Regions from separate parts of the Geobacillus sp. WSUCF-018B genome, predicted to be linked through region 2. Evidence: predicted binding sites of a transcription regulator. Region 2 holds the regulator's gene; each other region holds the start of a gene.
The links. Region 2 encodes Rex, which represses fermentation and respiration genes when NADH is low (regulators of the CRP and FNR family bind a similar motif). Its sites were predicted from a motif close to TTGTGAAATATTTCACAA; they were not measured.
Positions count from the first base shown of each region.

Region 1: the regulator Rex is predicted to act here: its motif matches at 1,473-1,490, upstream of CV944_RS11300 (DUF2249 domain-containing protein).
Region 3: the regulator Rex is predicted to act here: its motif matches at 2,147-2,164, upstream of CV944_RS06400 (nitrate reductase subunit alpha).

Region 1 covers NZ_PIJF01000035.1:25,083-28,372, reverse strand. Annotated here, with positions in the region: gene CV944_RS11310 (nitric-oxide reductase large subunit) at 1-379, opposite strand, end outside; gene CV944_RS11305 (Crp/Fnr family transcriptional regulator) at 612-1,304, shown strand; gene CV944_RS11300 (DUF2249 domain-containing protein) at 1,542-1,775, shown strand; gene CV944_RS11295 (DUF2249 domain-containing protein) at 1,779-1,988, shown strand; gene CV944_RS11290 (hypothetical protein) at 1,985-3,235, shown strand; gene CV944_RS11285 (metal-sulfur cluster assembly factor) at 3,258-3,290, shown strand, end outside.
Region 2 covers NZ_PIJF01000070.1:5,666-8,955, forward strand. Annotated here, with positions in the region: gene abc-f (ribosomal protection-like ABC-F family protein) at 1-276, opposite strand, end outside; gene moaC (cyclic pyranopterin monophosphate synthase MoaC) at 372-860, shown strand; gene CV944_RS15360 (redox-sensing transcriptional repressor Rex) at 876-1,517, shown strand; gene tatA (twin-arginine translocase TatA/TatE family subunit) at 1,535-1,687, shown strand; gene tatC (twin-arginine translocase subunit TatC) at 1,708-2,457, shown strand; gene CV944_RS15375 (YdiK family protein) at 2,522-2,701, opposite strand; gene CV944_RS15380 (CPBP family intramembrane glutamic endopeptidase) at 2,698-3,290, opposite strand, start outside.
Region 3 covers NZ_PIJF01000014.1:58,152-61,441, reverse strand. Annotated here, with positions in the region: gene CV944_RS06400 (nitrate reductase subunit alpha) at 1-2,086, opposite strand, end outside; gene CV944_RS06395 (metal-dependent hydrolase) at 2,259-2,762, shown strand; gene CV944_RS06385 (alpha/beta hydrolase) at 3,050-3,290, shown strand, end outside.

The DNA of each region.
Region 1 (3,290 bases), on a different contig from region 2:
TTAAATCGGCAAACGGTTTGTGATACCGCTCTTTTGCTTTGTAATCTTGCATGCCTTCCGTATAAATTTTCAACGCTTCCGCCGTATAGTCCGGCCCCATATACGACCCATGCCCAAGCACGGTTCCGTAATCCATCAGCCCGTATTTTTGGAAGACGGCCTGCCCGCCGATGATCGTTTCTTTCGTCATCAACACTTGGCCGTCTTCACTGCGCACTTCCTTCGGCCTCGGCGCCATTTCTTTAAAAATCCAATATCCGCCGACAAGCAGGACGGTAAAGCTGATCACAATAGTGAAAATGAGAATCGATTTGAGAAAACTGTTGGTCGTTTGCCGCCCCGGCCGCATGTTGGGGCGAACGGATCGATGAACTTCCATATGAGCCAACCTCCTTCTCGTTTGTTCGCCCCCATTGTAGCGCGCTGATCGTTCGGCGGTTTGTGAGCCGGGGCAAATGTCCGTTATGATTTATATCACAGCTTTATGGCGTGAGAATGTATACAATGAAGGCAGAAAAGGCCAAACGGCGCGGATGTTCAAAAAGAGAAAAGCATCGATGCTCTGTTGACAGCCGCCACACTTTTGTCACATTTCCAAAGGAGAGAACGCCATGGCGAACCATTGGATGAAAGACCGCTTAAAAGCTGTTCCGTTGTTTCGTGAACTGTCCGATTACGAGCTTGATTCGCTGGTTGCCATTTCCCACGTGCGCGTTTACAAGCCGCGGACGTTTGTCTTTATGCAAGGCGACCCGCTCGAGCGAGTCTATTTCATTCATTCCGGCACGGTAAAAATTTATAAAACGGACTTCAGCGGGAAAGAACAAATCGTTTCGATTTTGCAGACGGGAGAAATGTTTCCGCATGCCGGCTTTTTCTTAAAAGGCACCTATCCGGCCCACGCCGAAGTGGTCGAGGAAGCGACATTGATCGCGATCCCGATCCACGATTTCGAACAAGTGCTGATGGCGAGCCCTGAACTTTGCATAAAACTGTTTCGCGTCATGGGCGAAAAAATCGTTGATTTGCAAAACCGGCTCGAAGCGCAAGTGCTCCATAATACGTACGAACAAATCGTGTTGCTTTTGTTGCGGCTGACGCGCACGAACGCCGTCAAACAAGGGAAGTGGCACCGTCTCACCGCCCATGTGACAAACCGCGAGCTGGCCAACATGATCGGCACCGCCCGGGAAACGGTGAGCCGCACGTTGAGCCAGCTGAAACGGAAAGGGCTGATTGACGTCGACGAACACGGCTTTTATTTGATTGACCGCGAAGGGCTCGAACAAGAAATCTTTTTCTAACTCCTTTTTCCCCATCGTCCGGCACCGGTCGGGATGCGCAATGGAGCTGATGGGGTTTCCTTTCAAACATTTCGGCAAGCCCATCTTTCTGGAACATGCTATTCCGCCCTTTCAAACGAAAACGAAACCTTTTTTCCAAAGTGGAATATGTCATGTTTCGGCCGAAAGATGTGAGCTATATCACAACATTCCACAGTGAAAATGATTATCATGATAGTCAAAAAGGAGGGAAAGCGCATGGGTGTGACGATTGAACTCGATGTACGCGAAGATTTGCGGCAAAAGCGGGAACCGTTTGAAAAAATTATGAACGCCATCAAGCCGCTGCAGCCGGGCGATACGTTCATTTTACACGCCCCGTTCAAGCCGCTGCCGTTGTTTCCGATTATGAAAGCGAAAGGATTTACGTACGAGGCCGAACAAATCGAGAAAAAACATTGGAGAGTAACGTTTGTCAAACAGGGGGGATGACCGATGATCCTCGATAACCGCGGACTCGAGCCGCCGCAGCCAATGATGCGGACGCTCGCTGCCCTCGCTAAGCTGAATCCTGGGGAGACGCTGACGATCATTAACGATCGCCGCCCGATGTTTTTGTACGAGCAGCTTGACGAGCTTGGCTACCGGCACGAGACGGTCGCACGCGAAGACGGCAGTTTTGAAATCCGCATTACGAAAGGATGAGCAACGTGTTTCCTACTCGCACGGGGACGGAAACAGACGTCCGTCTTCCGTTCTCGTTTATCATGTTCGCCGTGTTGGCGTTCGCCGCGTCGCAGCTTATGTTGCTTGGAGCGATTCCCTCACTTAGCAGCGGCGCGTTCCGGCTGCCGTTCGTGTGGGCGGCGGCCCACCTGGCGTTGCTTGGCTTTGCATTGATGACGGCCATGGGGGCGATGTACCAGCTCGTTCCGGTCGCCTTTTTGACGCCGATTTGGAGCGAGCGGCTCGGTTTTTGGCAGTTTGCGATCACCGCTCTCGGCATCGTCGCCTTTGCCGCCAGTTTAGCGTTTACGCCAAACCAGGCGTTTCTCCCTGGCTTGCTTCTGCTGTTCGGCATCGTGCTGTTTGTCTGGCAAATGGCGATGACATTAAAACAACAAAAAAACAAAACGATCATGACGCTGTTTGTCGCGACTTCCTTGTTGTTTTTGCTGCTGACGGGCGCCGCCGGAGGGCTGCTTGCCTTTCACTTTTTCGCCGCCACAGGCGCAAACAGTCATGAAACGGTGTTCGGCTTGCATGTGCTGTTCGGGCTGTGCGGCTGGTTCACACTGCTCATCATAGGCTTTTCGTACAAAATGGCGCCGATGTTCTCGCTCGCCCACGGCTTTTCGCTGCGGCCGGCGCGTTACGTCTATGCGCTGTACATCAGCGGGATTGCTGTGGCGTTCGCCAGCTTATTCTTACGAAGCCACGCATGGCTTATAGCCGGTGCAGCCTTGCTCATGAGCGGATTCGTTGTTTTCGCCTGGCATATCCGCGCCATTTTGCAAAAGCGGATGAAAAAAACGCTTGACCGCCCGTTCCGCTTTTCGCTTTCGGCCATCGTCATCGGCCTTGTGCTGCACGTTGCCGCCTTTGTCGCCATCGTCGTCGGCAGCGGACGGCTGCTTGGCATCATTGTTTATCTATTCATTGTCGGCTGGATTCTCTTCAGCATCGTCGGCTATTTGTTCAAAATCGTGCCGTTTTTATGGTGGACGCATCGCTACAGCGAAAAAGTCGGCCAACAAAACGTGCCGACGTTAAAACAAATGATGAATGAGCGAGCCGTCACCGTCCAATGCCGCCTATGGCTCATCGCCCTCGCGCTGGCGGCCGTTGCGCTTGCTGTCGCGAGCGTGCCGCTGTTCGCCATCACTCAAGTGCTGTTGGCTGGATTAAGCGTTGCCTTTGCCGGAACGATTTTAACGGTCTTCCGAAAATAAGCGAATGAGGAGGAAAAGAACGATGGATGTCCGCGAACTTGCCATTCAACAGCTG
Region 2 (3,290 bases):
CGCGAATACGTCCAGCATCTCGTCCCAAATGGAGCGTGACGAGTCGAGCCCACTGTTTTGCGCCAAATAGCCGATTTTGATATGGCTTGGCTTGATGATTTCACCGCTGTCGGAAGAAAGTTCGCCGGTGATGATCTTCAGCAGCGTCGATTTGCCTGCGCCGTTGCGGCCGACAAGAGCAATGCGGGCGCGGGACTGTATTTCTAGTTTTATATTCGATAAAATAAGGTCAGCGCCAAAATATTTCGTGAGCCCATTCACTTGCAAAATGATCATGTCCGTCACCTCGCGAATAGTTTAACGCAAGTCGCGAAAACGGTCAAAGACAGATGACGAAAAATGGTGTATAGTGATAAATGGAGGAGATTGTCTTGGCATCGTTTACGCATTTCAATGAACAAGGCCGGGCGAAAATGGTCGACATTACACACAAGGAAGATACGGTCAGGATAGCGGTGGCGAGAACGAGCGTCACCGTCAACGAAGAGATTTATGAAAAGATGACGAACAATGCCATTGAGAAAGGTGATGTGCTGGCGGTAGCCCAGGTGGCCGGGGTCATGGCGGCGAAAAAAACGGCCGATCTCATTCCGATGTGCCATCCGCTTATGTTAAAAGGCATCGATATTGCCTTTGCTTGGGAAAAAGAGGCGGAAGCGTATAAACTTGTGATTACCGTGACGGTCAAAACGAAAGGGAGCACAGGAGTGGAGATGGAAGCGCTGACGGCGGCCTCGGTATGCGCATTGACTGTGTACGACATGTGCAAATCGCTCGATAAAGGAATGACGATCGGTCCAACGTATTTGGTCGAGAAAACGGGCGGGAAGTCCGGCCATTATCGACGGAAAACCGATTAACTGGGGGATGAAACGATGAGCAACGAACAACCGAAAATCCCGCAGGCGACTGCCAAGCGTCTGCCGTTATACTATCGGTTTTTGAAAAATTTACATGCCTCAGGGAAGCAGCGCGTGTCCTCCGCCGAGCTGAGCGAGGCGGTGAAAGTCGATCCGGCGACAATTCGCCGCGACTTTTCGTATTTTGGCGCGCTCGGCAAAAAAGGATACGGGTATAATGTCAATTATTTGTTGTCGTTTTTCCGCCAGACACTTGAAGAGGACGAAGTGACCGAAGTCGCTCTGTTTGGCGTCGGCAATTTAGGCACCGCCTTTTTAAACTACAACTTTTCGAAAAATAACAACACGAAAATTGTCATGGCGTTTGATGTCGATGAACGGAAGGTTGGAACGACAGTCGGCGGGGTGCCGGTCTATCATCTCGATGAGCTGGAGGAGCGGCTTCGCGGCGACATTCCGGTCGCGATTTTAACCGTGCCGGCCGCCGCAGCTCAAGCGCTGACCGACCGCCTTGTCGCGCAAGGAATTAAAGGCATTTTAAACTTTACTCCGGCGCGGCTGAACGTGCCAAACCATATTCGCGTCCATCATATCGATTTAGCCATTGAGCTGCAGTCGCTCGTCTATTTTTTGAAAAACTATCCATCGCCATCGTAAAAAGGAGAGAACAACACATGAAATATTTGTTGCTCGTTCTTGTCATTTTGTTGCTGTTTGGCACGAAAAAGCTGCCGGAGTTGGGACGGTCGTTCGGCCAGTCGCTTCGCGAGTTTAAAGACGCCACAAAAGGGCTCGCTGATGACGAAGAAACGAAAACCGACCGATGACAAGGCAGGATGGGGAAACGATGAATGACAAAGAAATGTCCGTGTATGAACACCTCGGAGAGCTGCGGAAACGGCTGATCATCGTGCTTCTCTTTTTCGTTGCGGCGCTTGTAGCCAGCTTCTTTTTTGTCGATGACGTCATTGTGTATTTGCAGCACACTGCGGAAGCGAAACAGCTGACGATGAACGCGTTCCGCCTCACCGACCCGATCAAAGTGTATTTTCAGTTTGCCTTTGTCATCGCCGCTGTACTGACCGCTCCGGTGCTGCTCTATCAAATTTGGGCGTTCGTCAGTCCGGGGCTGTATGAAAAAGAGCGGAAAACAACGCTCAGCTACATTCCAGCATCGATCATTCTATTTTTAGCCGGGGTTGGTTTTGCGTATTTCGTCTTGTTTCCATTTGTCGTCCGGTTTATGAATCAGCTGGCGGAACGGCTCGGCATTCAACAGATGATCGGCATTAATGAATATTTTCAGTTTTTGCTGCAGCTCGTGCTGCCGTTTGGCATCGTGTTTCAGCTGCCGATTGTTGTCCTGTTTTTCACCCGCTTAGGGCTTATTACGCCGCAGCTTCTTGTTCGCATCCGCAAGTATGCGTATTTGGCGCTGCTTATTTTAGCGGCGGTCATTACGCCGCCGGATGTGTTGTCGCAAGTGATCGTCATGATTCCACTGACGCTTTTGTATGAGGGGAGCATCTGGGTTGCCAAAATCGGCTATCGAAAGGCGCAATTAGCGGCGGAGGAAGGAAGCGGCGATCCATATTGAGGGCAGCATCAAGAGGACGGTTCATACGGCGCCAGGCAAAAACCCTCCCCCAATGGGGAGGGTTTTATTGTCTCGGTGTGAAGAACAAGCGAAAGGCGGTGCCGAAATCAAAAGCGGCCAGCGCCGCCAACGCGATGGTTGAGACGTTCCAAATCGTTTCATGAACGCTTTCGATCGCCAAATACGTAAACAGGAAGCCCAAGATGAAATACGGAACAGAAAACAGCCGCGGATGGCGCGTCATAGCCAAATCCTCCAAATGGCCAGCGGCAGTTCCGCTTGGCGCATCATGTTTTCCAATTCATCAGCCAACAAAATTTGAACGGCAACAACAAACGTGTTCATTGCTACATGGGCGAACATCGGCACGAAAATGCGTCCGGTTTTGGCGTATAAAAAGGCGAACACCATCCCCATGGACGTGTACAAAAGCAAATGCTCCGGCTCCATGTGGACGAGAGCGAACAGAAGCGAGCTGGCCAGCGCTGCCAACCAAAAGTTGTATTTTTCATAAAGCGAGCCAAAAATGATTTTGCGGAAGATGAGTTCCTCCAAAACCGGGCCGATGACCGACGTGACGACGACGAGCAATGGCGTCAGGCGGATGATGTCGATGATTTGCCTTGTGTTTTCCGAGCCCGGCTCAATGCCCAATAGACGCCATTCGATGTTGGCGGCAACGCTTTGCGCGGCAAGCGCCAAAAAGACGCCCGAGATCGCCCACATCCATGACGAGGCGAGCGGCAGCCGCCGCATTGTCCGTTCATCGCGGTCGCCGCGCAGCAGCCATAAAATGATGGCAAAAGCCAATAAAAAGCTGATGACCGCCCAAT
Region 3 (3,290 bases), on a different contig from region 2:
TGTCCGGATCTTCGATCGCAAACTGCAATTCTTTCTTTTTCAGCTGTTTCGCGACGTAGGCGCCGATCTCTTCCGGCGTGCGGGCTCCATGGCTTACTGCTTCGTTATACAGCTCGATGCCGTTTTTGTTAAACGTCGGGTACGACGGCAGCCAGCCAAGCCGCGCGGCCAAGACGTTGTAATCGCCAGGGTGTGAATAGCGCGCTTTTTTGGCCAGCGGTGAGATGAGCTCATCGACCGGCCGCTCTTCATAGCGCCATTGGTCGGTCGCAAAGTAAAAGAATGACGTGCCGTTTTGCAATTTCGCTGGTCCGACCCAGTCGCGAGCGGTGGCGATTGTCTGCCATCCTTCCACCGGCCGCAGCTTTTCCTGCCCGACGTAATGGGCCCAACCGCCGCCATTCACCCCTTGGGCGCCGACGAACAAGACAAGATTCAAGACGGCGCGGTAAATCGTATCGGAGTTGAACCAATGGTTGATCCCGGCGCCGACGATGATCATCGACCGGCCGTTTGTGTCGATCGCGTTGTCGGCAAACTCACGGGCGATTTTCACGACGAGTTCGCGGTCGACGCCGGTGATCGCTTCTTGCCATGCTGGCGTGAATGGCACCTCGTCATCGTACGAGTGGGCGACTGTGCCGCCGATGCCGCGGTCAATGCCGTAGTTGGCCAAAATCAAATCATAGACGGTCGTGACGTAAACGTCTCCTGTTACGGTTTGCACTTTTTTCACTGGAACCGCGCGTTCGATCGTTTTTCCGCCCTCAGCGGTGAAATATGGAAGCTGGATCGAGATGACTTCATCTTCGCTCCCTAAAAATGACAGGCGTGGCTCAAGCGGCTGTTCTGTTTCCTCATCAACAAGACGCAAGTTCCATTTTCCTTTGTCTTCCCAGCGAGCGCCGATCGTTCCATTCGGCACGACAAACGAGTCGGTGTTTTCATCATAGATGACCGGCTTCCATTCGGCATTGTTCGTTTGTTTGCCAAGGTCTTTCGCCAACAAGAAGCGGCCGGCCGTCCATGTGCCGCCGTTTTGTTTTAAGGTGACGACAAACGGAAAATCGGTGTACGTTTTGGCATATCGTTCAAAATATGGAACGGTCCGTTTGACGTAATATTCGTTTAAAATAACATGTCCCATCGCCATCGCCAAGGCGCCGTCCGTCCCTTGCTTCACCGACAGCCAGTCGTCGGCGAATTTTGTCGACTCGGCGTAATCTGGGCTGACGGAGACGACTTTCGTGCCGCGGTAGCGCACTTCGGCTAAAAAGTGAGCGTCCGGAGTCCGGGTGAGCGGGACGTTCGAGCCCCAGGTGATGATGTAGCCGGCGTTGTACCAGTCGCTTGACTCCGGCACGTCCGTTTGGTCGCCCCAAATTTGCGGCGACGCCGGCGGCAAGTCGGCGTACCAATCATAGAAGCTTAATATCGGGCCGCCCATCAGCTGCATAAACCGCGCCCCAGCGGCATGGCTGACCATCGACATGGCTGGAATCGGGGAGAAGCCGACGTTGCGGTCCGGTCCGTATTTGACGACCGTATACAATAAAGAAGCGGCGACAAGCGTCAATGCTTCATCCCAGCTGACGCGCACGAATCCGCCCTTCCCGCGCGCCTGTTTGTAGCGCTTCGCTTTTTCGCGGTCTTCAACGATGCTTTTCCACGCCTCAAGCGGGTTGTTTGGATGATGGGAGAGCGCCTCGCGCCACATGTCAAGCAAGATGCCGCGGACATACGGGTATTTGACGCGCAGCGGGCTGTACATATACCATGAGAAGCTCGCGCCGCGCGGGCAGCCGCGCGGTTCAAAGTCCGGCATATCCGGCCCGGTCGACGGATAGTCGAGCTGCTGTCCTTCCCAGGTGACGATGCCGTTTTTGACGTAAATGTTCCAGCTGCACGACCCCGTGCAGTTGACGCCATGGGTCGAGCGGACGACTTTGTCGTGCTGCCAGCGGCGGCGGTACGCATCTTCCCAGGCGCGGTCGCCGTAGGTTGTTTCGCTATGGCCGTCGGCTTGGCGCTCGATCGGCCGAATATATTTGAAACGGTTGGCAAGCGGAGATCGTTTTCGTTTCATTTGCTTCACTCCTTATTAGCGTTGTGTACTTTTAACTATAGCCATGATGTCAATAACGCGATGTTAACTTTGTCACACTTGGCATCATTGTCACAAATCCGTCAAAGAAACGAACAAATATTCTTTTCTGTGGTATAATGGGGAAAACGATAAAAGTTTGAGGGGATGTTTGTTGCGATATTCGAGTCATGTTATTGTTTCCTTATGCTTGGGGGCGGCGGCGACGGCGTATACGGCGCTGCCGTTTACCGCCGCCTATACGGCGGGGCTTGTCATCGGCAGCCTTCTTCCTGACATTGACGAGCCGTCGTCATACGTCGGCCGCCGTTCGTTCGGCGTCGCGGGGAAAGTAAAAGAAGCGTTCGGCCATCGCGGCATGACGCATTCGCTCATCGTCTGGGGGGTGCTTGCCGCCCTCGTCTGGCGCGACTCGGCGTCGCCGTTTACCGCTGGGCTCGTGCTCGGCTACTTGTTTCATATTGTGGAAGACTTTTTTTCTGTTCAAGGGGTGCCGCTGTTTTGGCCGTTTTCGTCCAAGCGGTGGAAAGTGCCGCTCTATCGGACGGGAAAAGGGATGGAGAAAGCATTGGTTGGCATCGCTTGGATCGCATTCGTCTATTTTGGCGTCAACGGCTTGTTTCACGAATGGTGGCGGTCATGGTTGTCGATGTGGTAACGTCGTTCGATCAAAAAAGGAAAAAAGAGGTGCGGCGGCGAATATAGTGAGAGGAACGGATTTGACTTCCCTCCGAAAGAAGTCTCCTACTTCTAAACGTGAAGGTGCGCCAGCACCAGTGAAAGTGGGAGATGAATTTCGGTTGGCGTTAGCCAACGAACATGATAGCGTAAAGGGTTCTTGTGTGTGGCTTACCGTTCAGCGAACACACACAAGTCGCTTGAAGCCCCCACCTCTAAGCGAAGCGTAGGTGGTGGGTAGTTCACCTAGATAAGGGGGAGAGGAAGATGAGCGAACAATATCCGGTGCTCTCGGGCGCCGAGCCGTTTTACGCCGAAAACGGGCCGGTCGGGGTGCTGCTCGTGCACGGATTCACCGGCACGCCCCACAGCATGCGCCCGCTCGCTGAAGCGTATGCGAAAGCCGGCTATACCGTTTGCCTGCCGCGCTTAAAAGGGCACGGAACGCATTACGAAGACATGGAACGGACGACGTTCCACGATTGGGTCGCCTCGGTCGAAGAAGGAT